4 regions of the Gracilibacillus sp. JCM 18966 genome follow, and region 2 is predicted to be linked to each of the others. Evidence: predicted binding sites of a transcription regulator. Region 2 holds the regulator's gene; each other region holds the start of a gene.
The links. Region 2 encodes LexA, which represses DNA repair genes until DNA is damaged. Its sites were predicted from a motif close to CGAACATATGTTCG; they were not measured.
Positions count from the first base shown of each region.

Region 1: a site for LexA is predicted at 2,618-2,631, ahead of ruvA (Holliday junction branch migration protein RuvA). Genes of this name have one in related genera too.
Region 3: a site for LexA is predicted at 5,892-5,905, ahead of ACZ5N5_RS17960 (DNA polymerase IV). Genes of this name have one in related genera too.
Region 4: a site for LexA is predicted at 2,191-2,204, ahead of uvrB (excinuclease ABC subunit UvrB). Genes of this name have one in related genera too.

Region 1 covers NZ_AP043883.1:2,908,114-2,916,352, forward strand. Annotated here, with positions in the region: gene safA (SafA/ExsA family spore coat assembly protein) at 1-807, shown strand, start outside; gene ACZ5N5_RS13945 (YebC/PmpR family DNA-binding transcriptional regulator) at 1,054-1,803, shown strand; gene ACZ5N5_RS13950 (BofC C-terminal domain-containing protein) at 1,951-2,484, shown strand; gene ruvA (Holliday junction branch migration protein RuvA) at 2,656-3,255, shown strand; gene ruvB (Holliday junction branch migration DNA helicase RuvB) at 3,271-4,272, shown strand; gene ACZ5N5_RS13965 (DUF2905 domain-containing protein) at 4,269-4,469, shown strand; gene queA (tRNA preQ1(34) S-adenosylmethionine ribosyltransferase-isomerase QueA) at 4,500-5,528, shown strand; gene tgt (tRNA guanosine(34) transglycosylase Tgt) at 5,546-6,685, shown strand; gene yajC (preprotein translocase subunit YajC) at 6,709-6,969, shown strand; gene ACZ5N5_RS13985 (TIGR04086 family membrane protein) at 7,055-7,438, opposite strand; gene ACZ5N5_RS13990 (ArsB/NhaD family transporter) at 7,569-8,239, shown strand, end outside.
Region 2 covers NZ_AP043883.1:3,347,630-3,355,868, forward strand. Annotated here, with positions in the region: gene tkt (transketolase) at 1-893, opposite strand, end outside; gene ACZ5N5_RS16245 (DUF896 domain-containing protein) at 1,044-1,268, opposite strand; gene ACZ5N5_RS16250 (YneB family resolvase-like protein) at 1,351-2,016, opposite strand; gene lexA (transcriptional repressor LexA) at 2,275-2,895, shown strand; gene ACZ5N5_RS16260 (IS1182 family transposase) at 2,890-4,581, opposite strand; gene ACZ5N5_RS16265 (hypothetical protein) at 4,768-4,899, opposite strand; gene ACZ5N5_RS16270 (hypothetical protein) at 5,062-5,442, shown strand; gene ACZ5N5_RS16275 (ABC transporter) at 5,460-5,804, opposite strand; gene ilvD (dihydroxy-acid dehydratase) at 5,925-7,598, opposite strand; gene ACZ5N5_RS16285 (FadR/GntR family transcriptional regulator) at 7,758-8,239, opposite strand, start outside.
Region 3 covers NZ_AP043883.1:3,675,070-3,683,308, forward strand. Annotated here, with positions in the region: gene asnB (asparagine synthase (glutamine-hydrolyzing)) at 1-1,472, opposite strand, end outside; gene metK (methionine adenosyltransferase) at 1,720-2,922, opposite strand; gene ytkD (RNA deprotection pyrophosphohydrolase) at 3,369-3,863, opposite strand; gene ACZ5N5_RS17945 (hypothetical protein) at 3,880-4,452, opposite strand; gene ACZ5N5_RS17950 (hypothetical protein) at 4,601-4,915, opposite strand; gene ACZ5N5_RS17955 (ABC transporter ATP-binding protein) at 5,034-5,873, opposite strand; gene ACZ5N5_RS17960 (DNA polymerase IV) at 6,143-7,390, shown strand; gene ACZ5N5_RS17965 (o-succinylbenzoate--CoA ligase) at 7,387-8,239, opposite strand, start outside.
Region 4 covers NZ_AP043883.1:3,827,682-3,835,920, reverse strand. Annotated here, with positions in the region: gene ACZ5N5_RS18770 (DEAD/DEAH box helicase) at 1-334, opposite strand, end outside; gene ACZ5N5_RS18765 (peptide chain release factor 3) at 505-2,091, shown strand; gene uvrB (excinuclease ABC subunit UvrB) at 2,259-4,244, shown strand; gene uvrA (excinuclease ABC subunit UvrA) at 4,251-7,106, shown strand; gene ACZ5N5_RS18750 (YojF family protein) at 7,359-7,712, shown strand; gene bshB2 (bacillithiol biosynthesis deacetylase BshB2) at 7,736-8,239, shown strand, end outside.

The DNA.
Region 1 (8,239 bases), 440 kb from region 2:
AAGCAAGAAGTAAAACCAGCTCCTCAGCCACAAAATCAAATTTTACCGGAGATTAAAGAGGATGAGGAACAGAAATGGGAGCCATTAAAAAAGGAGATGCCTTCATTGCCAATTCATTTTAATAAGCAACAACCTGCACCGAAGGAGAAACAACAGCCATTAATGCCAATACAACCAACACCAGGTCCTGATGTGGACTTGAAATGGACACAATTTAATAAAGATGTGATGGAAACAAATATTAATCAATTTCTACCTGTCAAAGATCAAGTGGCAGGAGCACAGGAAATGCCCAAACCAGAAATGCAGCAACCGATGATGCCACCACATCATCATCACATGCCAATGCCACATCATCCTTGTCATGCCCCATGTGTTTCTCAAGATGGAATTCCTTACGGTTTTGGTAACATGGGCCCAATGCAAAATCATCCGTTTCCTGATCATTTTGGCGGGCAAGTTATGGGACAACAGACACAAATGCCTGCCTCCAATCAGCAAACATGGCAACCAAACAATGGTATGAATCAAGGTCAATGGGGACAATGGGAACAACAAATGCCTCACTGGCAACCAATGCAACAACCTAATATGCAACAAGGACAAATGCCACAACAAGACCAGGTTATGTCAGAACAGCAAATGATGCCGATGTATGGCATGCCAAATAATCAGCAAATGTCCCCACAGTATGGTATGCCCCAACCAATGATGCCACAATACGGTCAAAATACACCTCATTATCCGCAAGCTCAGCCTTATGGATATCATAAGAAGGATTGTGGATGTGGGAACCGAGAAGGATAATTATACAAAGGTGATTCTAAATGGATCACCTTTTCACTATTTATTTCATCTTGGACTATGCTACTTTGTGAAGTCCTGTTTCTAAAGATGTCTCCCTCTAAAACATTAATAAATTCTTGGTTTAGACCAGTTCTTAATGAGAATAATACATGATCTTAGGATACGAGTGTTTTCATATCTTGTTTCGTATGATAAAGTTAAAAGGAGAATTATTTGACTGCTGATAGATTACAAGGGGTGAAAGACATGGCAGGACATTCTAAATGGAAGAATATACAGCGCAGAAAAAATGCACAAGATGCGAAGCGCGGAAAGATCTTTATGAAGCATGCAAAGGATATCTACCTTGCTGCAAAACAGGGTGGTGGAGATCCAGACATGAACCCATCTTTAAGACTTGCTGTAGATAAGGCGAAGGCGGATAATATGCCGAATGATAATATTGATCGTGCGATTAAAAAAGCAACAGGTGCATTAGATGGTGCAAATTATGAAGAGCTAATCTATGAAGGTTATGGTCCTGGAGGTACTGCTGTCATGGTAGAGGTACTAACAGATAATCGTAATCGTACAGCCTCAGAGCTACGACATGCCTTTAGTCGAAATGGTGGTAATCTAGGCGAGAATGGCTGTGTCGCATTTATGTTTAATCGAAAGGGCTATATTGTAATAGAGCAAAGCACAACAGATGCTGATGAAGATACAATAATGCTTGAAGCAATAGAAGCTGGAGCGGAAGAAATGGAAGCAAGTGATGGCGCATTTGAAATATACACAGATCCAGAAGAATTTGGGTCTGTAAAAAATTCCTTAGAGGAGAGTGGATTCACTCTCGAAACAGCTGAAGTTACGATGATTCCAGAAACTTTATCCGAGGTTGACGAAGCAGCAGCTGAGAAAATGGTGAAGCTTGTGAATATGTTGGAAGATATGGAGGATGTTCAGGAAGTCTATCATAACTTAGATGCTGATGAGGATATAATGGCACAACTCTAAAAATCAGGTACTTACCTGGTTTTTTATTATGGAGAAAAATATGGAAAGTGCATCGCCGAATGAATGAAGCTTTTTCTCGAGTATGTGGTTAAAATTACTAATAGTTGGACATTCTAATAGTAACCTAGTTTGAATGGAGGATGGAAAATGAGTAAACTATGGTTATCATTGAATGTTCTAGTATTAGTTATGATAGGGTGTTATTTTATCTTTGAAAGGAACGATCCAATGGAAGAAATGGAAACATCCCCAGTAGTAGCGAAAGAGCCACATACAATAGAGCTTAAATTAGAGAAAAAATATATAGATGGAAAAACGGAAGTCGAAGAAACAACAACCAAGATTTCATCAATGGAGGATTTTTGGTCACAGTACCAGCAATGGACATTGGTAGAACAAAAACAGGGATATATACATTTTAAGCAAGATGTAGATGATATTTCTCCCTATTTAAAGACATATGGTTATTTCGGAATTGATGATGGGGTGTTGACGATTTTCGAGGGCATTCCTGTTCATGAAGAAGTCATTCAATCCTTTTATCATATTGATACAAATGAGCTAGAAAGTCACTTGCTTGAGGATTTAGAGGACGGTATCAAGATCAAAACAAAAGAAGATTATCAACAAGTGATTGAAACCTTCCGTACCTATCAAATATCTGAACCTGTAAATAGTTGAGCGATCCTAGATCGTTCAACTATTTTGACTTTCCAGAGCCTTATGAGTCCTTTTGTACTAAATTCATCAATCATGTATGATAGATATAGAGAAGATTTCTTGCTTGTAACTAGGCAATGAGCTATGATATATACGAACATATGATTGACAAAAGATAAGGTGGCAGACAAAATGATTGCATATATTAGGGGAATTATCGACGAAATAACTGAACAAGCAGTACTAATAGAAACAAATGGTATCGGATATGAAGTAATATGTCCTAACCCATTCCAGTTTCAAGCAATGCTCGGGCAGAAGGAAAAGATTTATACTTATCACCACGTCAGGGAGGATGCCCAAACTTTGTATGGCTTTCAAGAGCCAGAGGAAAAGCAATTATTCGCAAAGATATTAAATGTTTCAGGTATTGGGCCAAAAGGGGCGCTGGCTGTTCTAGCCTCTACTTCTGTTATGGATTTCGTAACGGCTATTGAGCAGGAAAATGAGAAATTCCTGACGAGTTTCCCCGGTGTAGGGAAGAAAACGGCAAGACAAATGATTTTAGACTTAAAGGGTAAATTACCTTTTGAATATCATGTAGAGAAACAGGAATCAACAACGACACAAAAAGATATGGATCCTGCGTTAAATGAAGCAATCGAAGCATTGAAGGCACTAGGCTATTCAGATAAAGAAATTAATCAGATTAAACCACGATTAAAGGAAGAAAAACAGACTGAACCAGATGGCTACATCCGCAAGGGACTTGCCTTAATGATGAAGCAGTAGAAAGGGAGATAGCAAATGGACGATAGAATCATCTCCGGAGAAATACAGGAGCAAGAGGCATTGGAAGAGCTTAGTCTCCGGCCAAAGCTATTAAAACAATATATTGGTCAACATAAAGCAAAAGAAAATTTAGCGATTTTCATTGAAGCAGCGAAAATGCGTAACGAACCTTTAGACCATGTTTTACTATATGGACCACCTGGGCTCGGGAAAACAACGATGGCACAAATTATCGCAAATGAGATGGGTGTTCAATTTAAATCAACATCAGGTCCTGCAATAGAACGTTCCGGCGATTTGGCGGCAATCTTGTCATCCCTCGAAGTAGGCGATGTATTATTCATTGATGAAATTCATCGATTGCCTCGCGCAGTGGAAGAAATCTTATATCCAGCTATGGAGGATTTTTGTTTGGATATCGTCATTGGAACAGGTCCAAGCGCACGTTCTGTTCAATTAGATCTTCCACCATTTACTTTAATTGGTGCTACTACCAGAGCAGGGTTGCTCACTGCCCCACTAAGAGACCGATTTGGTGTCCTAAGCCGCCTAGAGTTTTACGAAATGGTGGATTTATGCGCAATTGTGGAAAGAACAGCTGATATTTTTGAGGTCAAAATTGATAAACAAGCGGCATTAGAGGTTGCACGTCGATCTCGAGGAACTCCTAGAATTGCAAATAGACTATTAAAGAGAGTTCGCGATATTTCTCAGGTTACTGGAGAAACTTCGATTTCAAAAGAGACAACACAGCGGGCACTGAAAATGCTACAAGTTGATGATGCCGGATTAGACCAAATCGATCATAAGCTATTACTTGCTATGATTGAGAGCTTCCAAGGAGGCCCAGTAGGACTAGACACGATTGCAGCAACAATTGGGGAAGAATCGCAAACTATTGAAGATGTTTATGAACCATTCTTGCTACAGCAAGGGTTTTTACAGCGTACACCTAGGGGGCGTTTGGTAACAGCGAAGGCCTATCTTCACTTTAATATGGAGGTGCCTCATACTTGACGGATATTGGCAAAATCTTTATTGTAATAGGAGTTATTCTCATTATAGTAGGGTTATTGTGGGGATTTGTCGGGAAATTACCAGGTGATATTAGTTTTAAAAAGGGGAATATTTCCTTTCATTTTCCAATTATGACATCTATCGTTGTCAGCATTATCCTAAGTCTGATATTTTACTTAATAGGACGATTTAAATAAAAGGTTAGATTTACTAAGAGGAGTCACGAAATGAAGATTGATGATTTTGATTTTGAATTACCAGAAAAGTTGATTGCACAAACACCATTAAAAGACCGTTCAAGCTCACGATTAATGGTATTAAACAGAGAAATGCGCACCATTTCCCACCATCACTTTTATGATGTATTAGATTTTTTGGAAAAGGGCGATTGCCTTGTACTGAATGATACAAAGGTGTTACCAGCACGGTTATTTGGTACAAAAAAAGATACTGGAGCAAAAGTGGAAGTATTACTCCTTACCCAAATGGAACAGGATGACTGGGAGGTATTAGTCAAACCCGCTCGCAAAATCCAAATAGGTACAGAAATTAGTTTTGGTGATGGAAAGCTTCGAGCGATTTGTGTTGATACTAAAGAGCATGGTGGCCGCATTCTTCGGTTTCGTTATCAAGGAATTTTTTATGAAGTATTAGATGAGTTAGGGGAAATGCCGCTTCCACCTTATATTAAAGAACAGCTGGAGGAGAAAGATCGCTATCAGACGGTCTTTGCTAGGGAGCAAGGGTCTGCCGCGGCTCCAACAGCAGGCTTACACTTTACTGATGAATTATTGGAAGAAATAAAGCAAAAAGGTGTGGAGATTGCCTTTATTACATTGCATGTTGGCTTAGGAACTTTTCGACCTGTAAGTGTGGAGGATGTTACGACACATGAAATGCATGCAGAATTCTATCAAATGACAAGTGAAACAGCAGAGCAGCTTAATAAAGTAAAAAAACGCGGTGGTCGTATTATATCAGTAGGTACTACTTCAACGAGAACACTTGAAACGATCGCAAGAGATACGGGTGGAAATTTTGAGGAGCGAAATGGCTGGACAGATATCTTTATCTATCCACCATATCAATTTCAAGCAATAGATGGATTAATTACAAATTTCCATTTGCCAAAATCTACTTTAATCATGCTAGTAAGTGCCTTAGCTGATCGCGAATTTATATTGGAAGCTTACAACCAAGCAGTAAAAGAAAAGTACCGATTCTTTAGCTTTGGGGATGCAATGTTAATTATTTAAATGAAGGGATTATATACATGAGTGCAATTACATATGAACATATTAAAACATGTAAACAAACTGGTGCAAGGCTAGGTAGAGTTCATACTCCACACGGATCTTTTGATACTCCTGCATTTATGCCAGTTGGGACATTAGCAACCGTAAAAACGATGAGCCCAGAGGAATTAAAAGAGATGGGAGCAAATATAATTTTATCAAACACTTATCATTTATGGCTGAGACCTGGTCATGACATTGTTAAGGAAGCTGGCGGTCTCCATTCCTTTATGAATTGGAATGGTGCAATACTAACAGATTCTGGTGGCTTTCAAGTGTTTAGTTTAAGTGATTTGCGTAAAATCGAGGAGGAAGGAGTACATTTTCGTAATCATCTAAATGGAGAGAAGCTCTTCCTTTCTCCAGAGAAAGCGATGCAAATTCAAAATGCACTCGGTTCAGATATTATGATGGCATTTGATGAATGTCCACCATATCCTGCAGAGCATGATTATATGAAAAAATCGGTCGAAAGAACTAGTAGGTGGGCAGAACGTTGCTTAGAGGCTCATGAGAGAAAAGATGTACAAGGTTTATTCGGTATAGTACAAGGTGGAGAATATGAAGATTTAAGACGATTAAGTGCGCGTGATTTAACCTCCCTTGATTTTCCTGGCTATGCCATCGGTGGTTTATCTGTGGGAGAACCGAAAGATGTGATGAATAGGGTGCTAGAATTTACAACACCATTGCTACCATCTAGCAAACCGCGCTATTTGATGGGAGTTGGTTCTCCTGATTCGTTAATAGATGGAGCAATACGTGGGATCGATATGTTTGATTGTGTCCTGCCTACTAGAATTGCACGTAATGGTACATGTATGACATCAGAAGGTCGATTAGTTGTAAGAAATGCTAAGTATGCACGTGATTTCAATCCGATCGATCCGAATTGTGATTGTCATACCTGTCAAAATTACACACGTGCATACATTCGACATCTTGTGAAGGCAAATGAAACTTTCGGTTTCAGACTTACTACTTATCATAATCTATATTTTCTGTTAAAATTAATGGAACAAGTCCGTGAAGCGATCAAGCAAGACCGACTTGGAGATTTCAGAGAAGAATTCTTTGAACAATATGGTTTTAATAAACCGAACGCAAAAAACTTTTAAGTGGAAAGGGGGAATATTAGACAATGGAAGGATTATTGACATTTGCACCATTGATACTAATGATTGTGATTTTCTATTTTCTTTTGATTCGTCCACAACAAAAGAAACAGAAACAGGTACGCCAAATGCAGTCTGATTTGAAAAAGGGAGACAAAATTGTCACAATTGGTGGTTTCCATGGGACAGTACATGCATTAGATGAAGATACAGTGATCATAATTACGAATGAAGGTACGAAACTTACATATGATCGTTCAGCAATTCGTGATGTCGTATCAAGCTAAATAAGACAAGCACTCTCTTTTTGGGAGTGCTTGTTTTTAGCTTGTGAAAAAACGTAGAACTAAAGTCACTTTCAGGTGTATCTTCCTATGAATTTGTTTGCTCGTCTTCCCCCGAGAGATTTACTCCAACAATTGCTCCTATGATGGCTAATAATAAATAGGTCGTATGATGAACCATTTCCACAATAGTAAACACAGAATCTAGTCCTAAATACCGATAGCAAAAAACAAATAGTGTAAATAAAAGACTTGTAATTGCACCAACGAGAATTCCTTTATTCTTCGCTTTTAGCCCTGCAATAAATCCCCCGGTAAACAAGGCTAAAAAACTAATCAGCAGTGTAACTAGCTCCATCGTTGATTCGCCAAATGAAGTAAAGCGAAGTAATAATGCTAGTATGAGGCTCGCGACAAATAGAACAATAAAGATACCTATCCAACCAAACAAAACACTTACAAAAGTTTTCATTTATCTTCCCTCCTCGTAATTCCATTTAATCATTATTTATGCATGTCCAGTTGAATTTAGAATAGTTTAGGCTTGTACGAATATAAATGATTAATATAGGTTTGTAAGTAATAGTTGGAGGTGTCATTGGTTGGGAGTAACTTTTGCAATTGTTATTTTTATTGTTAGCTATATTTTTATTATGTCAGAAAAAATAAACCGAGCGGTCGTCGCACTAGCGGGGGGACTTTTATTACTTTTAACAGATGTCTATCATTGGGAGGATGCCATTACGCGATATATTGACTGGAACACAGTTGCATTATTATTTGCGATGATGGTACTTGTATCGATCACAAAAAAAACGGGAGTATTTTCTTTTGTAGCGATATGGCTAGCAAAGCTTGTTAAAGGAAAGCCAATCCCATTATTAATTGGAATTGCCATCTTAACAGCAGTAGGCTCCGCTTTTTTAGATAATGTTACAACCGTTTTATTGTTTGTTCCTGTTATTCTAACATTAACAGATCTATTGAAGCTTCCGTCCTTTCCATATCTTCTCACGATTATTATTACTGCTAATATTGGGGGAACTGCTACGTTAATCGGTGATCCGCCAAATATTATGATTGGCCAAGCGGTACCACAATTGAATTTTGTTTCTTTTTTACAGCACACAGGACCTATTGCGATTCTCTTATTTGTGATTGTTTTAATGATTTTATGTCTACTTTTTAGAAAATCATTACAAAAAGAAGAACTAACAAATCCCAAGCAATTAATGACTATGAACGAATCTGATTATTTGATCAAAGGTCCGTT
Region 2 (8,239 bases):
GTTTGGAAATCTTGGTATACTTCGTCTGGAACGTGGAATGGTTCATGCTCCCACTTATAAAATTCTTTTGTTAAGGTCACTTCATCTGCTCCTAATGGGGCACCATGAGATGCAGAAGAGGCAGATTTGTTAGGTGAACCATAACCAATAACGGTTTTTACCTCAATTAACGTTGGTTGATCCGTATTTTCTTTGGCTTTCGCAATAGCTTCTGATATGGCCTTCGTATCATTACCATCTTCTACTAAGATTACTTGCCAGCCATATGCTTTAAAACGACCTGCTACATTTTCGGAGAAGGATTTATTTAATTCACCATCCAAAGAAATATCATTGGAATCATAAAGTGCAATTAATTTGCCTAGCTTTAAGTGAGCGGCTAATGATGCCGCTTCGTGAGAAATACCTTCCATTAAATCCCCATCACTTACAAGGGCATAAGTGTAATGATCTACTACATTATAATTGTCTTTGTTATATTTAGCTTCCAAGTGTTTCTCAGCCATTGCCATTCCAACACTCATAGCAATTCCTTGTCCAAGCGGACCAGTTGTCGCTTCAACCCCATCCGTATGATGCACTTCTGGATGTCCAGGAGTTTTGGAATCCCATTGACGGAAATTTTTTAAGTCCTCAATAGTAACTTGATAACCGGAAAGGTGTAACAGGCTGTATAAAAGCATGGAACCATGACCTGCTGACAATACAAAGCGATCACGATTAAACCATTTTGAGCTTTTCGGATTATGTGTCATATGTTCTGTCCATAGAGTGTAAGCCATTGGTGCTGCACCCATAGGTAAACCTGGATGACCAGAGTTAGCCTTTTCAATTGCGTCTATTGACAAAGTTCGAATCGTATTTATCGACATTTGTTCAACTTGATTTGACATGTAATTATCCCCTTTCAATAAGCAAAATATGTACGCACATCTATAATCCTATAACGAAATGCCAAATAAGACAAGTATATATGCGAAAAAAGGTGTTTTTTTCTCGTAACTATTTGAAATGATGTACTTAAATCCAAGAAATAGTGTACACTATTTCTTGGATTTAAGTTTTTTAAGCTTCTCTGGTGTCACATCATTTCCATTTGGGTCAACGACTGTCATCCCTTTCATATGATTTTTAAATGATTTTCTCACATTTTGCAAATACTCTTGACGTAGCTGTTGTTGTTCCTCTTTTTCTTTATCAGATAAGCGGTCTTTTTTTGCTTTATTGGCCAACTCATTAATTCGAGCAATTTTTTCCTTTGAAAGCATTTTTAAGCTCCTTTTTTTGATTACTAGGGTATAACCTTTTTCAAAATTAGAAAAAGAGCATACTCACAATTGTATACTCTCTTCATTGTAATTTATTTTTTTTATTTTTTTCAAGCATAATGTATTCTTGATAGCGTCTATGGATCGTGGCCTTAGAAACTTCATAGCCCATCCCTTTTAAGATCGATGCAATCTCTTGAAAGGTTAGCTTATTTCCTTTTAACCGAACTACTTCATCGATTGGAAATTCCTTTCGTTCTCTTCCCTTAGCGAGATGTTGATTAGTTAGGTTGTCTGCTGGGTTATAACCATTTTGGACTGCCTTTTTCATCCCTCTTTTTATTTTAGCGTTATGTAGCTTTCGTTGGTATTCCTCTACAATAGATACTATTTGTAAGACCATGGAATCCCCTTCAGAAAGCTCTAACTTACCACCTTGCGATAATGAATAGATGTCTACCTCTAGCTTAGCTATTTGATGTAATAAGGCAATTTTTGCATTTCCCCTACCTAATCTTGTTTCGTCTTGGATAAGTAGAAGGTTTGCCTGCTTTCTTTGAAATGCTTCGAGCATATCAAAAATCCCTTCTCTTTCTACCTCATAGCCACTTTGCTTTTCTTTGATTATTTTTACTACATTTATATTGCTTTTTTTAGCAAACTCTATTAACTCCTCTGTTTGCCTTTTTAATGACGTTGACTGGGTATCCTTTTCTGTACTAACTCTACTGTATATAATGGCATGCACGGACTACGACTCCTTAAATACTAAAGATAATAGAACTATACAAGAAAATAAGCACTATAACAAAAGAAAATAAATAAAATAAGTCAATTTTCGATAACTTTTTTAACATTTTTACCCCTCCATAGAACTTCTGTTCGTACTTTTATTATATACGAACAGAAGTTCCTGTCAAGTGTTTTTTTCGAACGAATGTTTGTGAATTTAGAAATGGTATGATATACTATTTTTAATAAATCATACGCAAAAGGAGTTTCATAAATGACAAATTTATCAAAACGACAAGAGCAAATCCTTGCCTATATCAAGGAACAGGTCGATTTAAAAGGTTATCCTCCTTCTGTTAGAGAAATTGGCCAAGCCGTTGGGTTAGCTTCTAGTTCTACTGTTCATGGCCACCTTGCTAGACTTGAGAAAAAAGGATATATTCGTCGAGATCCAACAAAGCCTCGTGCTATAGAAGTACTAACTCAAGAAGGGGAGGCAGATATTCCTCAAATGGAAGCAATGTTTGCTCCTGTCATTGGTAAAGTTACGGCAGGTCTTCCTATTACCGCTGTTGAAAATATTGAAGAATATATTCCGATTCCAAGCACTGACACACATGACAGTGACCAATTATTTGTATTAGTAATTGAAGGAAACAGTATGATCGAGGCTGGAATATTAGATGGTGATAAAGTGATTGTTAAACAACAAAACACTGCACAAAATGGGGAAATTGTGGTAGCTATGACTGAAGATAGTGAAGCAACTGTAAAAAGATTCTTCAAAGAAAAGGATCATATTAGATTACAGCCCGAAAATGCTACAATGGATGCACTTATTTACGATAATGTGAGCATCTTAGGTAAAGTGGTTGGGTTGTATCGTCATTTATAAAAAGGAAAAAGGGGCTGGGACATAACTAGCCAAAAAAGTATAAAAAGTGTCTCTGAACAATTTATTTTGTTCAGAGACACTTTTTGTTTGTTTATTTTCTATTTTCAACAAAAGTTTTCCATCCTTGGCGGTATACTTTCTCAAGTTTACCGCCATAAACGCAAATCCTAATTCATTTTTAACTTTGTCTTTGCCTCTTAAAGACATTCGAGTGAAACCCAAATTAGCCTTCAAGAATCCAAAAACTGGTTCCACATCGATTTTACGTTTACCGTATATTTCACCAGTTTTCTCATCTGAAAGCTTCGCTCTCACATATTCTTTTTGAGTTTCCCACTTTTCATTGTAATGAACTTTCCGATTATTTCCTTCTTTTGCTTTCGTACAAAGTGAACGTAAAGGACAATCAGTACAATCTTCACACTCATACACTTTGTACTGTCGGGAATAACCATATTTATCTGTTCGATTAGACACATAGCTAAACGACACTCTTTTGCCATTTGGACATGTATATGTATCGTCTTCCTTGTTGTACGCCCAATTATCTACATGAAAAGCGTTATTTTTATGCTTCTTTTTTTTCTCCTTTCGGTATTGATTATATGTAATGAGAGGTATTCTTTTTCTTTGTTCGAGGACATCTTCATAATTTTGCTCGCTACCATATCCGGCGTCGGCCACAATGTATTTAGGTAATTCAAAGAAATTGTTTTCTATATGATTGAGAAATGGAATGAAGGTTCGCGTATCCGTAGGATTCGCAAAAACATCATAGGCTAAAGTATACTGACCTTCGGTCGCGATCTGTATATTATAGCCTGCTTTTAATTGACCGTTCTTCATATAATCATCTTTCATTCTCATAAACGTGGCATCTGGGTCTGTTTTGGAATAACTGTTGCGATCTCCAAAGATTTTCATAGCTTTTTGATATTTATGTTTACGCTGTATAAAATCCATAAAGTGCTTGCGAGATTGCTTTGGTAGCTTCCGTTCACTACGTAATTGTTTTCGTTCACTTACAATTTTATTCTCTTCAATTCTTGTATCATATTCTTTTATCTTTTCATCAAGTTTTTCCACTACTTCTTCCATTTCTTCTGTCGATAATTCCTCAAGATTTTCTCGTTTTATTTCTGGGATGATTTGCTTCTCTAGTAGTTCATCATACATTTGATTCGACTTTTTAATCAGGCTAGAACTGTATTTCTCCACAGACTTCCGCCACACAAACGTAAACTTATTTGCATTCGCTTCAATCTTTGTGCCATCAATAAAAATAGCTTCTTCCTCAATTAAATCTTCTTTCACTAAATGAGAACGAAATTGAACAAAGCATTCCCTTAGTAATTCTTCAACCAAAGGATTGGAACGGAATCGATTAATGGTACGATAACTTGGTTCATGACCTTGAGCTAACCACATCATTCGAACACTATCTACTAACATCGCTTCAATCTTTCTTCCTGAGAAAGCTGACTGCGTATAGCCGCATAAGATAATCTTCAGCATCATGCGAGGATGGTAAGCAGGACAACCAGTTTTTCGTAGAAAACTCTTGAACGCTTCCTCCGGAATGCTTTCCACTAATTCATTAATGGCAAAAGCAATATCATTTTTTCGTAGTTTAACTTCTAAATCTAAAGGCAAAACAACTTGGTTCATGGTATAATGTTTAAACATAAGGACACCCTTTCTGAATTATGGTTTGGTCACTTTAATTCTATCAAAAGGTGTCCTTTTTGTTTACATAAATTTCGAAGAAATATAAAAACGTGATACCATCACTACGCTGAGTGACGGCATCACGTTTATTTTTTATCTACTGGGGTTTTGTCCCAGCCTCTTTTTTTATACAATATATACGTTTTAATCTCGTTCTAACTTATGTTCCGTTTCCTCAAATAATATGTCTAATTCCTCTATTTTTCGGTCTATATCTTCTTTTGTAATCACATGCGGGAGACCTTCTTGTTCATGCTTTCGAATACTTAAACTCATACATATTCCTCCTGATATGATTTCTAGATATTATATTATTCGCCATTTATTCTCAGAATCCTTGTTAAGATTTGTAAAATTAACTATTTATTTTACATTGCATAAAATATAGAGATTCGACTATAATAGGAACATATGTTTGTTACCTGAGGAGTGAGTGTAATGAGATACATTGGTGAACAAGAATTTAAAACAGCAACACGATTCTTATTTCTCACGATGACCATTCAAGTCATCCAATCTGACATTAAGCGATTGGAAAAATTATCCCCTTTTAAAATTAATGAGCCCTATTTGGCACTACTGCATCGATTAGAGATCAAAGCTACCGCCGAAAGACGATTGTTAAAACAAGAAATGTACAAGGAAAATATACAAGTTATCTTATCTGACAAAGATGGCACGTTTACCGAATATACATTTATTTGCAAAGGAAAGGAAGAGAAACGAAGATACTTCAACCCCGCTATTCGTAGTAAGGTGAGGAATATGATAGAGGAACTAATTAGTGGTGAGGAAAACAAAACAGAAACCTGTCAATAAATGGTAGGTTCTTTAGGTCATGCGTAAGTGCGTCGCTTTAATGCACCATATACCTCTTGGGCATGTTGATCACCATGTTTAGAAAGATGATGTTCTATATCCACCCTTTTTTCTTCAAAAAAGGGGTGAACTTGGGTGGTGTCTGCTATATGATAGATCCCTATTAAAATCTCCACGCCTTCACTTAATAAGAAGCAGTCTACTGTCTTCAGTAAAATATGGATAATAGCTGAAATCTGAAGAAATGCCTCTTCAGAAGTTAATCCCTCGACCAGATTCTCATAGGCATTTTGAAAATACCATTCATCATTTTCTAACTTTTTCTCCCAATCCTCAAAAATATTTAAGATAGCATTCTCCATCCTTTTTCTGTACTTTCTCCAATTAGTCTTTTGTTATATTTCTGCTGTGTAAAAATTAACATATAAAATAAACGTTTGGAGAAATGTCCAAACGTTTATTCGTTAATTAAGATAATGATATTAGATGCTCATAACGCCACCTTTGGAAGCATTTGTTACGAGTTTAGAATATCTACCCAACCAGCCATTTTTAATTTTAGGCTCAAAAGGTTTTAGTGATTTTTTACGTTCTGCTAATTCTTCATCGGATAAGTCTACATTTAATGTACGGTTAGGTAAGTCGATCTTGATAATATCTCCATTTTCAATTAACGCAATTGGACCACCTTCTGCCGCTTCTGGAGATATATGACCAATGGAAATACCACGTGATGCTCCCGAAAAGCGTCCATCTGTTAGAAGTGCCACTGTTTTCCCTAAGCCACGCCCCATGATAGCCGATGTAGGTGCTAGCATTTCTGGCATTCCCGGCCCACCTTTTGGTCCTTCATAACGAATGATTACAACATGCCCTTCCTTCACAGTGCCATCATCAATTGCAGCCTGTGCTTCATCTTGAGAGTTAAATACAATAGCTTCACCTTCGAACACTTTGATAGAAGGATCTACAGCACCTACTTTAATTACAGCACCTTCTGGAGCGATATTTCCGAATAGGATCGATAAACCACCAACAGGGCTATATGGATTGTCAATTGAACGAATAACTTCTTTATTTGTAATTTCATAGTCGCTGACAAGATCACCCATTGTTTTACCGGTAATCGTTAAGCGTTCTGGATGAATGGCACCAGGTATCTTCGTTAATTCGTTAATGATCGAGCTTACACCACCAGCCCTGTTAATATCATCCATCGAAATATCTGATGCTGGCATAATTTTCGCAAGATATGGCACACGTTCAGCAACTTTATTAATGTCTTCAAGATCATATTCAATACCTGCTTCACGAGCAATGGCAAGTGTGTGCAATACCGTGTTGGTAGAACCACCCATTGCCATATCTAGTGCAAATGCATCGTCAATTGCTTCTTTTGTAATAATATCACGAGGCTTTACATCCTCTTCAATCATACGAACTAAATGTTTTGCTGCTTCGTAGATTAGTTCTTTACGTTTTTCACTAGTAGCGACAATCGAACCATTTCCTGGAAGGGCTAAGCCTAGCATTTCCATTAAACAGTTCATCGAGTTTGCTGTAAACATACCAGAGCAAGATCCACATGTCGGACAAGCATTCGCTTCGATATCGTTAAATTCTTCTTCCGTCATTTTACCAGCTTTATATGCACCGACACCTTCAAAAACAGATGTCAAGGAGAGTTGTTTTCCACTTGAACTCATACCAGCTTCCATCGGTCCACCTGAGACGAAAACAGAAGGTACATTTGTACGAGCAGCTGCCATTAACATACCTGGTGTAATTTTGTCACAGTTCGGAATGTAAAATACACCATCAAACCAGTGAGCATTGATTACTGTCTCTGCACTATCTGCAATTAATTCACGACTTGGCAAGGAATAACGCATACCAATATGCCCCATCGCAATACCGTCATCTACACCAATTGTGTTGAATTCAAATGGAATACCACCTGCTTCAATAATGGCTTCTTTTACTACTTTCGCAAATTCTTGTAAATGAACATGACCAGGTATAATATCAATATAAGAGTTACAAACACCAATAAATGGTTTCCCCAAATCCTTTGCTTTTACTTTTCCTGTAGCATACAAAAGACTACGATGAGGGGCACGATCTACCCCAATCTTAATCGTATCACTTCTTCTCATCTGCACACACCCCTGTATTTTTTATATGTAATATGTATTTTATATCGACAGTTGTCTGCTGTCAATAGTGTTGTATGAGGTCTTAAAAAATTTCTATCATTATAGGCTTTACTTTTGCCACAAAAAAACATCCTGTGCTTAACAAGATGCCATATATCCTTATTCAATTCCTAATTCCTTCATAGCGTGTAGAATATGTATTTTCATGGCGCTTTTTGCACCTTCTGGATTACGATTTTTCATGAATTCCATAATCATTTTATGATCATTAATTGTCTCTTTAATCGCTAGCTCTTTTTTCTTAGAAAGAATAACTCCTTTGTCAATCGCTTGATAAATAACAGGCATAAGCTTTTCCATAAATTCATTATGGGTAGCTTTAACAATTGATTTATGGAAATTTTGTTCAACTGCTGTCCTATCCTCATTCCGGTTAATTCTCTCTTCAATTTGGTGTCCATATTCTAGAATTCGCTTTAACTCAACATCCGTCGCTCGAATCGTAGCATAATAAGCAGCTTCTGGCTCAAATATTAGGCGCATTTCATATAAATCCTTCGCGTTAATTTTAGCATCTGTCAAAAAACTTAAGGATTCTATGTTATTTACATCAATATCTTCTTTGATATAAGTACCTTTCC
Region 3 (8,239 bases), 330 kb from region 2:
TGAGCCATTGTCATTCTATCTGCTTTTAACAAAATATCCCCGCGCAACCATGTTTGGATATCGACATATTGCATCTGATTAACTGGATCAATACCTTGAACATTTTGATAAAAAGGTGCGGTAATCTGTTGATAATTAATATTCGATTGATGAGTTTTTAATAGTTTTTGCTTCTCTTTTTCTTCGAACATCTTGGCATTACCAATATAACGATCTTGGAGCGGGGTTGTACCTCTCTCCAAGAAGCTTTTCCCTTTCACACCTTCTGGTAATATTTGCGCTACACGTGCCAATAAATCTTTAGCTGGTGTTGGAATAGATTGAAATACTTTTAATGATTCTGGCTCTCGATAAATATTATATCCACCAAATAACTCATCTGATCCTTCTCCAGATAGAACAACAGTTACATGCTTTTTCGCTTCTCTTGCAACAAAATATAATGGGACACAAGCTGGGTCAGCAAGTGGGTCATCGAGATGCCAGATAATTTTAGGTAATTTCTTGACATACTCTTCTGGCGAAATGATATAAGAGTGATTTTCCACTCCAAGTTTATCTGCTGTTTCCTTTGCAACATCCACCTCTGAATATCCCTCTTGCTCAAATCCTACAGAGAATGTCTTGATATTCGGATGGTATTCCTTCGCCATCGCAACAATTAAAGATGAGTCTATTCCGCCAGATAAAAATGATCCAACAGGTACATCACTTCGCATATGCACCTTAACTGAATCATACATCACATCTTGAATCTTTTTGATCAGTGCTTGCTTGTCCTGATCAACAGGCTGGAATTGTGCATGAAAATAACGTGTAAAGGTGATTTCTTTATCAAGAGGCTTGACAAAATAATGGCCTGGATTTAGTTTCTCTATATTTTCGTGCATTGTCATAGGCTCAGGAACATATTGAAAGCTTAGATAGTGCTGTAATGCTTCTCTGTCAACCGTGCCCTCTATATCTCCTAGCAAGCTTTTTTTCTCTGAAGCAAAATACATTCCTTCTTCCGCGTTTTTGAAGAATAGTGGCTTAATTCCAAATGGGTCTCTTGCCCCATAAAGAACCTGATTTTCTTTATCCCAAATTAGGATCGCAAACATTCCTCTTAATTGTTCAAATGCTTTTACACCATACTCTTGAAACATGGCTAAAATCACTTCTGTGTCTGAATCAGTTGTGAAGGAATAACCCTTTTTTTGTAATTCTTCTCTAAGTTCAATATAGTTATAAATTTCACCATTAAACACCATCCAGTACTGTTCATCATGGTATGTAAACGGCTGATGTCCACTTTCAATATCTATAATGCTTAATCTTCTAAAGCCAAATAAAACGTGATTATCTTCATAATAGCCTTCATCATCTGGACCACGGTGATAAATGGCTGTATTTTTATTTTCGAACTGTTGTCTTTGTTCACTTTCCCACATTTTATTATCAGATTTTAATATACCAATAAACCCACACATAAATTATTTCCTTCCTTCTTTTCCCTTCTATTATAGTAGACGAATTTTACCCTACTGAGGTTACTTCTCCTATTGTTATATATTCGCTCTTTTCCACTATAAGAATGGGTGTAATTTCATGATGATTGTTTAAAACCGAGCATGTACTATTACTCTTATCACCTATACGTGAGACCTTATTCATCAGAAAAGGTCAAGTCCTCACAGGCACTTGACCTCATCTCAATTACTCTATTTTATCTGTTTCTTAGCCTTTTGACAAGTAAGATCTTAATTGATCGACCTTATTTGTTTTTTCCCACGGGAATTCTGTGTCTGTCCGTCCGAAATGGCCATATGCGGCAGTTTGACGGTAAATTGGTCTTCTTAAATCAAGCATTTTAATAATACCTGCTGGACGCAAATCAAAATGCTCGCGAACTGCTGCAACAAGTTCTTCCTCCGTATATTTCCCCGTACCAAATGTATTTATGGAGATGGATACAGGCTGTGCCACCCCAATTGCATAGGCAAGTTGAACTTCACATGCTTCCGCTAATTCAGCTGCAACAATATTCTTTGCTACATAGCGTGCTGCATAAGCGGCAGAGCGATCCACTTTTGTTGCATCCTTTCCACTGAATGCTCCACCACCATGACGTGCATAGCCACCGTAAGTGTCTACAATTATTTTCCTTCCTGTAAGTCCTGCATCTCCCTGGGGACCACCAATTACAAAGCGGCCTGTTGGATTGATAAAGTATTTTGTCTCCGTATCTAAGAGTTCTGCTGGAACAATTGGGTTAATAACAAATTCTTTTAAATCTGCTTGAATTTGCTCTAGTGTTATATCCTGATGATGTTGAGTAGAGATAACAATCGTATCAATTCTAATCGGTTTGTCATTTTCATCATACTCAACGGTGACTTGTGTTTTACCATCTGGTCGCAAATAACTCAGCGTACCATTTTTTCTTACGTCAGATAATTGCTTAGCTAACTTATGTGCCAAACTAATTGGAAGTGGCATTAATTCAGGTGTTTCATTATTAGCATAACCAAACATTAATCCTTGGTCTCCTGCACCAATTGCCTCGATCTCATCATCTGACATTTTACCTTCTCTTGCCTCTAATGCAACATTAACACCACCAGCGATATCTGCTGATTGTTCATCAATGGCTGTTAGCACTCCACACGTCTCTGCATCGAAGCCATATTTTGCTCTTGTATAACCGATTTCTTTAATAGTATTGCGAACAATTTTAGGAATATCAACATACGTGCTTGTAGAAATTTCTCCAGAAACAAGAACTAATCCTGTTGTGACAGTCGTCTCACAAGCTACTCTAGCATTGGGGTCATTTTTCACTATTTCATCTAAAATCGCATCAGAAATTTGATCACAGATTTTATCAGGATGACCCTCTGTGACTGATTCTGATGTGAATAATCTTCTATTTTCTGGCATTATCATTTTTCCTCCTTCAACACTTTCCATTCCAATTGAGCACTTTGATTCTGTCTTTTCTATTTATGAATTCTTAATGTTCTCTTCTAACTCTCTATCTACTACTATACCGTTTTTATCGACAGAATGCACGAAAACCCAATCACAATTAAACCGATTTATTTAGTTGGTTATAAAAACATTATTTTAAGCTAATCAAACAAAATGAAGAGAAACCTACTCCAAAATAAGTACGCTTCCCTTTATGGCATACGTCTCCACACTGTTTTATCGTATCGGAAGTGGATAATAAAGTCAATTTATTTTTAGTAACTAGCTTCTTTCTGATGGTTGCTGGAACGATGTCTATCTAAAAAATCCGAGCCTTGTTAAGGCTCGGACAAAAAAAAGAGGCCTGCTCGGATAGCAGTGCGCTGACGGACATTAAATACTTAAATAAAGCAAACTTAGCTTCTTGATTGATTTGAATTAATCAAAAGCTTTTCTTTCACATACTGAATGCTATAGGTTAAAACATCATCTTTCATAATGAAACTAAAGGCCATATTTGATTGAATATCTTCTGGTAACGAATCTAATAAAATAGGTCCTGCTGTTTCAAAATAATGATCGTTTTTGGCTAAGCCACTTATTTCAGCATAATAAATATTTTTGGTTAGTTGATCATGCTTCCCTTTGACATAATATTGGCCAATATAGGTTAACTGATCAACCTCTCCTCCCGTCTCTTCATGTACTTCTCGAATAGCAGCCTCGGCTGCTGTCTCATTCTTTTCTACTTTTCCACCAGGAAACTCTAGTCCACGATCGAGGTGTTTCGTTAGTAGCCATTTGGATTGATAGCGACAGATAACCCAAACATGTTTTGGATTTTTATTAAAGGGATGATCCTCAAAGGATAGCTGTATCTTATTGTGATAATAATCATAAAAAGTTTTCATACATCTATTTTACCTCTTATGAATCTACATGGCTAATCTTAACTATTTTCCATTGATTATTGATTTTTTTAAACTGAATATTAATCATATAATTGCCATATAAATCTGTTTGATTTTGTTGACTTATTTCTACTATATTCCCATCTAATCTTGTTCTCTCATAGTTGTTTTCCTTTTGGAACCATGGTGGTGTTTCCGTTGGTACAATATATAAGCCATCTTGCTTTTCTTGATAATAGTATTCTACATAAGGCAAGGCTACTTCTTTTGTCGTTATTTTTTCAAAAGCTTGAATCAGCTCTTCTTTTGTTTGATAGTGAATAATCTTGTTGTCGCCATCTATTTCCTGTACTAATGTTTGCATAAATTTATCGGTTAGCTCGACAATGGTTTCATGGGATAGTTCTGTTTGTTTTTCTTCCTTTACTAGTTGCTTGATATCCTCAAAGTTGGCATTGTTTAAACTTTGTTGTTTGTAGGCATTGTTTTTTCCAGTTGCTAGACTTTGATCGGTGTTGTATTGGCTAACAATCATGATCGCAAAAATAAGAAGTATTCCTGTTGTCAATGTTACCAATAATTTCTTCAATGCTCTCCCCCCCATCTTATATTACTATTACCTTTTTTCCTATTAAATTAAACCTTTATTACTAGATATTTATTTAAAATGAATACTTTAATTAAAAAGACGATTTAGAGAGAGAAAATGTTTCATTTTTTTATTTATTATTAATAAATCAGTTCTCTTTACCTATATTGTATTTATCCATAGCTGCTTTCGTCTCTTCATCTGCTAGTTCATATATCATTTGATAAACACCTTTTATCCCTTCATCATATGCATCGTTTTGTGGATCATTATGATAAGGGGTAAAAGGGATATGTGCTCGTACATAAGTGCTTAGATCTGCATCATGTATTTCATCAAATTTTAGTCTAAGTAATGTGATTTCTTCATCGTTTGCTTGAATCACAAATTCTGCATTACCACCATATGGGATGTGAGATATTTCTTGGGTACCTATATTAACATAATATTTTTTCTTTTCCATTGTTTTCACTCCTTCTCGATAGTTATATGTTAGAAGAGGGAAAACATACTTAGTAAAACTTGCCTTTCTAAAGGCATAAAAAATCCTCTATCTCTAAACAGATAAAGGATTTTCTTTATTACACAGTTTGCATTTGCTTTTGTTTGGATTCTTCGACTGCTTCTTTAATTAAGCAGCGTCCACGTCCATGTGGTATACACATCGGTGTTCCGAACATTGGGTCATACATCACATCACACTTCATTTGAAAAACATCATGTACTAAGCCACAATTAATTATTTCTTCTGGCTTACCTTGCGCGTAAACCTGCTTATCCTTAATTGCCACAATATGGTGAGCATAACGACAAGCTAGATTTAAATCATGTAGAACCATTACAATCGTACTTTTTCTTTTTTCATTTAGTTCAAACAATAAGTCTAATATTTCAATTTGATGAGTCATATCAAGATAAGTCGTTGGTTCGTCCAATAAAACCGTATCTGTACCTTGTGCCAAAGTCATCGCAATCCACGCACGTTGACGTTGCCCGCCTGATAAGGAATCCACCTCACGATCTTTTAATGCCGTCATATTCGTTGCCGATAAAGCTTCATTGACTGCCTGCTCATCTTCTGGAGACCAACGCTTGAACATCGTCTTATATGGATGACGTCCTTGCTTCACTAATTCTTCAACGGTTAATCCTTCTGGACTTGTTGGGCTTTGAGGCAAAATCGCTAGTTGTTTTGCTACTTCCTTTGTAGGTATTTTGGCAATGTCTTTTCCGTTAAGTACTACATCACCATCTTTTGGCTTTAATAAACGCGCTAATGATCGTAATAATGTTGACTTACCACAACCATTTCCGCCGATAAAGACAGTAATTTCACCCTTTGGAATAGCAATATCTAAATCATCTATAATAATTTCTTCTCCATAACCTAATGTTAAATCCTTTGCTACTAATGTTTCCATTCTGGAACCTCTCCCTCGCTTACGTTCGTTCGCAAACCTTTGTGTTATTCCTTAAATGGTTAATCGTTCCATTCTCTAAGTATCTTCTACTTTTTAGTGTAGTGGGTTTCTGCAAAAATGTCAATGATAATCTTTATCAATTATGAAGGAGTTTTTTATTAATATTTAATTTCCATATTTTGTTTCTTCTTATTTCCACTTCTTTGTACTATACTAATAGAGAACACACGTTCCTTTTCGTGTTAAAAATCCAAGAGGAGAGAACATCAATGGATTATCATACTTTTCCGAGAAATAACATCCTATGTATTGATATGCGTTCCTTCTATGCTAGTGTCGAGTGTGTCAAGCTAGGGCTTGACCCCATGACGACAATGTTAGCAGTCGTTGGAGATAAAACAAGATCCGGTAGCATCATACTAGCTGCTTCTCCAGCATTAAAACAGCGGTATGGAGTAAAAAATGTCAGTCGCTATTTTGAATTACCAGAGGATCCAAATATTCATATCGTGCAAGCAAGAATGGGGGATTATGTAAAAGTATCGATTGAAATTACTAAATTACTCTATCGCTATGCTCCACGTGAAGCTATTCATCCATACTCTGTCGATGAAATGTGGTTAACCGTTAATGGATTGGAAAAGATATATGGTAATGCCTATCAAATTGCACACATGTTAAAAACAGAAATTTACGAAACGATGGGACTCACTTGTGCTATTGGGATTGGTGATAATAAATTTTTAGCAAAAGTAGTAATGGATTTATATGCAAAGAAAACGGGGATTGCTACATGTCGATATGAGGATGTCGAAGCATTGCTTTGGCCTGTAGAAGTAGAAAAAATTTGGGGGATTGGCAGTAGACTCAAAAAGCACCTTCAACGCATGGGGATTTTGACATTAGGACAATTAGCACAACACCCTTTAGAACAATTAAAGAAACGCTTTGGTATTATGGGAGAGCAACTATATTGGCATGCTTGGGGGATTGACCTCAGTCCTATTTATACCGAAGCAGAAAAGGAAGAGCAAAAAGGCTTTAGTCATGGAATTACATTATTAAGAGATTATTCCGAAGAAGAAACCTATGTCTGCATGTTAGATTTATGTGAAGAAGTAGCAAGACGAACTCGAGCGAGCAAAAAGGCTGGACGCACAATCCATTTAAGCATTGGATATGCAAATAATCTTGGCGGATTCCATCGCTCGCGTTCTCTTGACTTACCTACTAATGTTACGATGGACATTTATCATGTTTGTTTACAGCTTTTCCATGAATTCTATGACCATCATAGTAAAATCCGCCGTGTCACCGTTAGTTTAAATAATTTATATGATGATATAGAGACACAGCTCCAGCTATTTGAAGATAAAGGAAAGAAGAAGGATATTGGTTATGTGATGGATACCATCCGTGATCAACATGGGTCCACCGCGATTTTGCGTGCAACTAGCTATACAGATGCGGGTATTACGATCGAACGCAGCAAAAAAATCGGTGGTCATTATGCTTAACCATTTCTCTCCTCTATCCATTTCTTCAGTTGGTGGCGCTGCAATTTATTGGTAGCATTACGAGGAAGAACATCAGTAAAAAATATTTGTTTCGGTATTTTAAACCGGGCTAGTCGGCTCCGACAATGTTTTACAATATCGTCTTGAGTCAAAGCCCCATCCCTTTTAACAACAAAAGCAACAGGGACCTCTCCCCACACTGGATCAGGAATACCGACAACCCCGGCTTCTGCAATAGTAGGCATAGACAATAGGCAGTCCTCAATTTCAGCAGGATAAATATTTTCCCCGCCAGAAATAATAAGATCACTTCTTCGATCAACGACATACAAAAAGCCTTCCTCATCTTGATAACCGAGATCACCTGTCAAAAACCATCCCTCTTGAAAGGAAGCAAGATTCGCTTCTTCTCGCTTATAGTAGCCATCCGTGACCATTGGACCTCTGACAACTATTTCTCCTATCTCATTCACAGCTGCCTGTTTCCCATTTTTTCTAATCTCTAAGCTAGCAGAGAATAAAGCGTGCCCTGCAGACCCAATTTTTCGCAAAGCGTCATGCTCATTTAATGTTGCAATTTGCGAAGAAGTCTCTGTCATTCCAAAGGTTTGTACAATCGGAACATCAAGAGCGCGGGCTTTTTCTAGTAATGGCTGCGGAGCCGGTCCACCTCCAAGAAGCATGCAACGAAAATTTTTAGGGTAGCGTTGCTTACCTAGTAATTGTAATAATCGCATACACGTCACGGAAACAACAGAGACAATGGAAACACCCTTGTCTATAATAGCCTGATGTACTATTTGTTCATCAAACCTTTCTAAAAGGTAAACTGGCATTCCATAAATAATC
Region 4 (8,239 bases), 480 kb from region 2:
GAGCGGAACGTGTATCACGGTCCACCGCATATCTCCTTCGATTCGATTGAGCATCCTGTGTGATAGCAAGTAAAACCGCTGCAATATGTTTACACGTCTCATGTGATGCAAATGCTGGACAATTGCAGGTGGTTTCTATATCTAAATTGTCTGTAAAATAGATGCGAATCGTATATACCTTTGCTCCTTTTACTAATCCTCTCCACGAATTTGTAGAAGGGTTGTAGGACAGGCCGTAAACCTTACCATCTTTATAATATTGAAGTCCTCTATGATAAAAACGATCACCAGTTAATTGGCGAATCGATTGTTCGTTCATTTGTATGTGTTGCATAAAATCCCATCCTTATCAAACACTTTTGCAAACCATCATTATATTATAACAAGAAAAATAACGGATTTCATCATGATTGACTTTTGATCAATAAACTGCTATTTTTAACTATCGGAAAAAGTTGACGTTATAAGTAATGAAATCAATAAATCGGTGAAAGAGGGATTGGAATGGGATTACAGGAAGAGGTTCAAAAGCGCAAGACCTTTGCGATTATATCTCACCCTGATGCAGGGAAAACGACCATGACAGAAAAATTACTTTTACAAGGGAATTTGATTAGATCGGCAGGAACAGTGAAAGGGAAGAAATCTGGGAAATTTGCCACATCAGATTGGATGGAAATCGAAAAACAGAGGGGTATCTCGGTAACGTCAAGTGTGATGAACTTTGAATATGAAGGATTGAAAGTTAATATTCTAGATACACCTGGGCACGAGGATTTCAGTGAGGACACGTATCGAACATTAACCGCTGTTGACTGTGTTGTGATGATCATCGATGCAACGAAAGGGATTGAGGCACAAACGATTAAGCTTTTTAAAGTCTGTAAAATGCGCGGAATTCCTATTTTTACTTTTATTAATAAATTAGACCGAGAAGGTAGAGAACCACTTGATTTATTAGACCAAATTGAGGAAGTATTAAATATTGAGACATATCCAATGAATTGGCCTGTTGGTATGGGGAAAAGATTTTTAGGGATTTTGGATCGTTATCATGATCAATTTATTCGGTTTAATGGAAATGAAGCGGAGACGTATATTGATTTAAAGGATATGGATCTAGAAGAGAATAAAGAGATTAGCGAACATCCGACTTACAAAGAAACATTTGAGGAGCTGGAATTATTAAATGAGGCTGGTGATCAGTTTTCCTTAGAACGGGTTCTCCAAGGTGAGCAAACTCCAGTATTTTTTGGTAGTGCATTAGCACCCTTTGGTGTGGAAGTATTCTTTGATACTTTTATTAAATTAGCCCCTGCACCAGGACCGCGAAGAACGAAAGAAGAGGTAATCCACCCTGATTATCCAGATTTTTCAGGCTTTATCTTTAAAATCCAAGCAAATATGAATCCTCAGCATCGTGATCGAATTGCTTTTTTACGTGTTTGCTCAGGGAAGTTTGAGCGGGGAATGAATGTACAGCTAGCTAGAACAGGAAAAACCATTCGATTAGGCCAAACACAGCAGTTCGTTGCTTCATCTCGTGATACAGTAGAAGAAGCCTATCCTGGTGATATCATTGGAGTATATGATCCGGGCTCTTATCGGATTGGAGATACGTTGTTAGAGGGAAAGAAAACCTTTGAATATGATGAATTACCACAATTTCCACCAGAGCTATTTCAACGTGTAACAGCAAAGAATGTCATGAAGGCTAAACAGTTTCGAAAAGGAATTGAACAGCTGGTACAGGAGGGAGCCATTCAGCTGTTTCGTGGTTATCCAACGGATTCTTACATTATAGGTGCAGTTGGTCAGCTTCAATATGAAGTATTTCAGCATCGTATGAAGCACGAATATAATGTCGAGGTCCTGCTTGAATCAATCGGTGATAGAATACCACGGTGGTTGAAGAAGGAGCAAGTAGATCCAGCATTATTTGATGAGCGTAATTTACTTGTAAAGGATCGTGAGGATGAGTTTCTCGTTTTATTTAAAAATGATTTTGCGTTAAGATGGTTTATAGATAAACATGCGGATATTGAGTTAATTGATTTGTTTGAAGTGAATCAGTATGACCAAGCGACGTGATGTAAGAGGAAGCACAGCTATAATTCGATAGCTGTGTTTTTGCTATGGGATGTTTTGACGTTCGCTAGTTGGTTATAATGAAAAATATAACTACACGAACGAATATTTGTTCGCTTTTTGTTGGAAGTTAGTGTATAATAGAGAATATGTTGAATGGAGGTATCACGATGGAGCAAAATGTTTTTTCACTAGAATCGCCTTACAAGCCGCAAGGGGATCAACCAAGCGCGATTAAGGAATTAGTCTATGGAGTAGAGAAAAAGAAACGATATCAAACATTATTAGGAGCTACAGGTACAGGGAAAACCTTTACCATCTCTAATGTTGTAAAAGAAATAAATCGTCCAACTCTTGTTATCGCCCATAATAAAACATTAGCTGGACAGCTTTATAGTGAATTCAAGGAATTTTTTCCGAATAATGCAGTCGAATATTTTGTTAGTTATTATGATTACTACCAGCCAGAAGCATATGTGCCATCAACAGATACCTTTATTGAAAAAGATGCGAGCATTAATGATGAAATAGATAAGCTTAGGCACTCTGCTACTTCTGCATTGTTCGAACGGAATGATGTTTTAATTGTAGCAAGTGTTTCCTGTATATATGGTTTAGGTTCACCTGAGGAATACCGTAGTCAAGTTCTTTCTTTACGAGTGGGAATGGAGAAGGAACGTGATGAATTATTGCGAACACTTGTTAGCATCCAATATGCACGGAATGATATAGATTTTCAGCGTGGAACATTTCGTGTACGGGGCGATTCGGTTGAAATAATTCCAGCCTCAAGAGAAGAGCATTGTGTCCGTGTAGAGTTCTTCGGTGATGAGATTGACAGAATTCGTGAAGTTGATGCTCTAACAGGTGAAATTATCGGAGATCGAGAACACATTGCTATATTTCCAGCTTCCCACTTCGTCACAAGAGAAGAGAAGCTAAAGGTTGCAATGGAAAACATTAAAAAGGAATTAGCCGATCAATTGAAGAAGTTCCGGGAAGAGGATAAATTATTGGAGGCACAAAGACTTGAGCAAAGAACCAATTATGATCTCGAAATGATGGCAGAGATGGGCTTTTGTTCAGGAATTGAGAACTACTCCCGTCACCTAGCAATACGAGATGCAGGCTCTACTCCTTATACATTACTAGACTATTTTCCGGAGGATTCCTTAATCGTAATTGATGAATCTCATGTTACCTTACCGCAAATAAGGGGAATGTATAATGGAGACCAGGCAAGAAAGCAAGTATTAGTAGATCATGGATTCCGATTGCCATCTGCTTTAGATAACCGACCACTAACCTTTCAGGAATTTGAAGAAAAAGCTAATCAATTTATCTTTGTTTCGGCAACACCTGGGCCATATGAGCTCGAACATACGCCAAAAATGACGGAGCAAATTATTCGTCCAACTGGGCTTTTAGATCCTAAAGTAGACGTTCGACCAATCGATGGACAAATAGATGATTTGATTGGGGAAATTAATCAAAGAATAGCACGTAATGAAAGAGTGTTGGTTACGACATTGACGAAAAAAATGTCCGAGGATTTAACGGATTACCTAAAAGAAATTGGAATGAAGGTAGCTTATCTACACTCTGAAATAAAAACATTAGAGCGGATTGAAATCATTCGTGATTTACGTGTTGGTAAATACGATGTTCTAGTAGGTATTAACTTGTTACGTGAAGGGTTAGATATTCCTGAGGTCTCCTTAGTGACGATATTAGATGCTGATAAAGAAGGCTTTTTAAGATCAGAGCGTTCGTTGATTCAAACAATGGGAAGGGCTGCCCGAAATGAAAATGGAAAGGTCATTATGTATGCAGACAAAATGACCGACTCTATGCAAAAAGCGATTGACGAAACCTATCGTCGACGGGAAAAGCAACAAGCATATAATCAAGAGCATGGCATTACACCACAAACGATTAAGAAAGAAGTTCGTGATGTGATTCGAGCAACGATGGCAGCAGAGACAGAAGAAGCGTATGGTGAGGAAACACCGAAACTAAAGGATATGACAAAGAAAGAGAAAGACAAGCTAATCGAAAAAATGGAAAAAGAAATGAAGCAAGCAGCAAGAGAATTAGACTTCGAGCGAGCAGCAGAGCTTCGTGATTTAGTTTTAGAATGGAAAGCAGAAGGGTGACATTCAATGGCAAAAAAAACAATATCGATTAAGGGAGCACGTGCCCATAATTTAAAAAATGTATCCATAGAGATCCCTAAGGATAAGCTCGTCGTTTTAACTGGTTTATCAGGATCAGGTAAATCATCACTAGCTTTTGACACAATCTATGCAGAAGGACAGCGCCGGTATGTTGAGTCTTTATCTGCCTATGCACGTCAATTTTTAGGACAGATGGACAAACCAGATGTCGATGCAATTGAAGGATTATCACCGGCCATTTCGATTGATCAAAAAACAACCAGTAGAAATCCTCGTTCTACCGTAGGTACGGTCACGGAGATATATGACTATATGAGACTACTGTTTGCACGTGTCGGGCACCCCGTTTGTCCTCATCATGGGGTTGAAATCACTTCACAAACGGTCGAGCAAATGGTTGACCGAATATTGGAATATGAAGAAAGAACCAAACTTCAGATCCTGTCTCCAGTTGTGACTGGACGTAAAGGAACGCATACTAAAGTATTAGAAGATCTCCAAAAAGAAGGATATGTTCGACTACGCGTAGATGGAGAGATGCGTGAAATAAGTGATGAAATTCAATTGGATAAAAATAAAAAGCATTCGATTGAAGTAGTTATTGATCGAATTGTCGTCAAAGAAGGCATAGAAGGACGTCTTTCCGATTCGCTTGAAACAGCCCTTCGATTAGGAGACGGTCAAGTAGTAGTAGATGTTATCGGTCAAGAAGAATTACTATTTAGTGAGAAGCATGCCTGTCCAATTTGTGGATTTTCTATTAACGAACTAGAACCAAGACTATTTTCTTTTAACAGTCCTTTTGGTGCTTGTCCAACATGTGATGGGCTTGGCTCACAGTTAGAGGTTGATGTAGATTTGGTTATTCCAAATCGTGATCTATCACTAAATGAAGGGGCTATTTCAGCATGGGAGCCGACTAGCTCGCAATACTATCCACAGTTGTTGAGAAGTGTTTGTGATCATTATGGTATTGATATGGATATAGCTGTGAAGAAGCTTCCGAAAAGCCAGTTGGATAAAATTTTAAAAGGTAGTGGCAAAGAAAAGATAAACTTCCGCTATGAAAATGATTATGGAATGACGAGAGAGAATGATATTTATTTTGAAGGTGTTTTAAACAATATTGCTCGTCGATATAGAGAAACCTCCTCTGATTTCATTCGTGAGCAGATGGAAAAATATATGGCAACAAAAGCATGTCCAACTTGTGAAGGCTATCGATTGAACCAAGAAGCGATGGCAGTAAAAGTTAATCAAAAACATATAGGACAAGTTACCGAATTATCTGTCACGGAGGCACATCATTTTTTTACAACATTGAATTTATCAGAGAAAGAGCGGCAGATATCTGCGATGATCATTCGAGAATTGGATGATCGCCTAACCTTCTTGTCCAATGTGGGACTGGATTACTTAACCTTATCGAGAGCTGCAGGGACATTATCTGGTGGAGAAGCACAACGTATACGTCTTGCGACTCAAATTGGTTCAGCTTTAACGGGAGTTTTATATGTATTGGATGAGCCATCGATTGGTCTGCATCAACGTGATAATGATCGGTTAATTGCAACATTAGAAAGAATGCGAGATCTTGGCAATACGTTGATTGTCGTCGAACATGATGAGGATACGATGCTTGCTGCTGATTATTTAGTTGATATCGGTCCAGGAGCTGGAGAGCATGGTGGAGAAATTGTTGCTCAAGGTACACCTAAACAGGTAATGAAAAAGAAAGGCTCTTTAACAGGACAGTACCTTTCTGGTAATAAATTCATCCCTATTCCAAGCGAGCGCCATGAAATTAAAGAGCGTTTTATTGAAATTATCGGGGCAAGCGAGAATAATCTAAAAAATGTCAATACTAAAATTCCGATCGGTGTATTTACTGCTATAACAGGTGTATCTGGATCAGGGAAAAGTAGTCTGATCAATGAAATCTTACACAAAAGCGTTGCAGCAAAATTACACCGAGCTAAACATAAGCCCGGTAAGCATAAAGAGATTAAAGGGATCGAACACCTTGAAAAGGTTATAGATATCGATCAATCCCCAATTGGTAGAACACCCCGCTCCAATCCGGCAACATATACAGGGGTATTTGATGATATTCGAGATGTTTTCTCCCAAACAAACGAAGCCAAAATCAGGGGCTATAAAAAAGGTCGTTTTAGCTTTAATGTAAAAGGTGGTCGCTGTGAAGCCTGCCGGGGAGATGGGATTATAAAAATCGAAATGCACTTTTTACCAGATGTTTACGTTCCGTGTGAAGTATGTGAAGGAAAACGCTATAATCGAGAAACATTGGAAGTGAAATATAAAGGGAAAAATATTGCCGATGTTCTAAACATGACCATTGAAGAAGCACTAAAATTTTTCGAAAATATCCCGAAAATTAAAAGAAAACTGGAAACAGTGTTTGATGTTGGGCTTGGCTATGTACGTCTAGGACAGCCTGCTACTACTCTTTCTGGAGGGGAAGCACAAAGGGTGAAGCTAGCGAGTGAATTACACCGTCGCTCGAATGGGAAGTCTCTCTACATTCTTGATGAGCCGACAACTGGTTTACATGTTGATGATATTTCTAGATTGTTAGACGTTATTCAAAGACTAGTCAAAAATGGTGATACTGTCGTTATTATTGAACATAACCTCGATGTAATCAAAGCTGCGGATTACATCATTGACCTTGGCCCAGAGGGGGGAGATGGTGGAGGTACCATAGTAGCTACTGGTACGCCAGAAGAGATTGCAGAGGTAGAAGAATCACATACTGGTCGTTATTTAAAACCTATTTTAGAACGAGATAAGAAAAGAATGGGAATCGAAGTAACAAGCTGAAGCCGTGCCCCGGAAAGCGAAGTATTTTGACAGAGCGGATAAAATATACAGATATTATTGATCGGATCCTGCTTACAACTCTCTTGTTCCAGCACCTCAAGATACTGCACCTTGGATGGATGACATCATCCGATGGTGCAGTTTTGTTATTATCTAATTAAAAGCTTCTATCTAAGCTCCATTACAAGCGTTTAAAACATGTCTGTGATAAAATATTCTATGTATCATTAAGAGGCAAAGGAGGCAACGAACATGGAACCAATTGAAATGAAGAAGCTACAAGTAGAAATTGATCAATTAGCCAATAGAGAAGTATATGTACATTTGGAAACGACGAATGGAGCGTATGCTAGTCATTTTAATAAAGATGCTTATAATGTTGGAGCGTTTATACGTAATGCGAAAGTAACCTATCAAAGAGGAAAGGTCGTCGGTACGGGGAGTACATATCGAGTTGGCTTGAAATTAGACATCGGCTGGATTTATGCAGAGGGCGTTAACCAATTTGAAGTAGATGAAGAGGGTAGACTTCTGATGGCAGGACATGATCGAGAAGGCCGTTTAATGGTTGCACTCCAAATAGGTGAAACACCATTTCATTACTAATTTAGAAAAAAGGAGGAATCAACATGCAGGAGGAACATGTTGTTGTCATATACCCACATCCAGATGATGAAGCGTTCGGGGCTTCCGGAACCATTGCAACATTTAGGGAAAAGGGAATTCCAGTTACATACTTATGTGGTACATTAGGCGAAATGGGGAGAAATATGGGAAACCCAACATTTGCTACAAGAGAAACCCTACCAGAAATACGGAAAAAAGAATTGATCAAGGCATGTGAAATCATGGATGTTCAATTAGAGATGCTTGGTTACCGGGATAAAACATTAGAGTTTGAATCAAAGGAGGAAATGGCAGAGCATTTATTTTCGTATTTGAATAAAATAAAACCTAGTCTAGTTATTACACACTACCCAGGACATGCCGTTCATCCGGATCATGATGCTTTTGGGGCTGCAGCAATAGCGGCTGTTGAAAAGTTTCCAGTAGACGAGCGACCTACTGTATGGGCCCAAGCAATTAGTTTAACACATGTCGAGGAATTAGGAGAGCCGCAAATTAAAAATGAC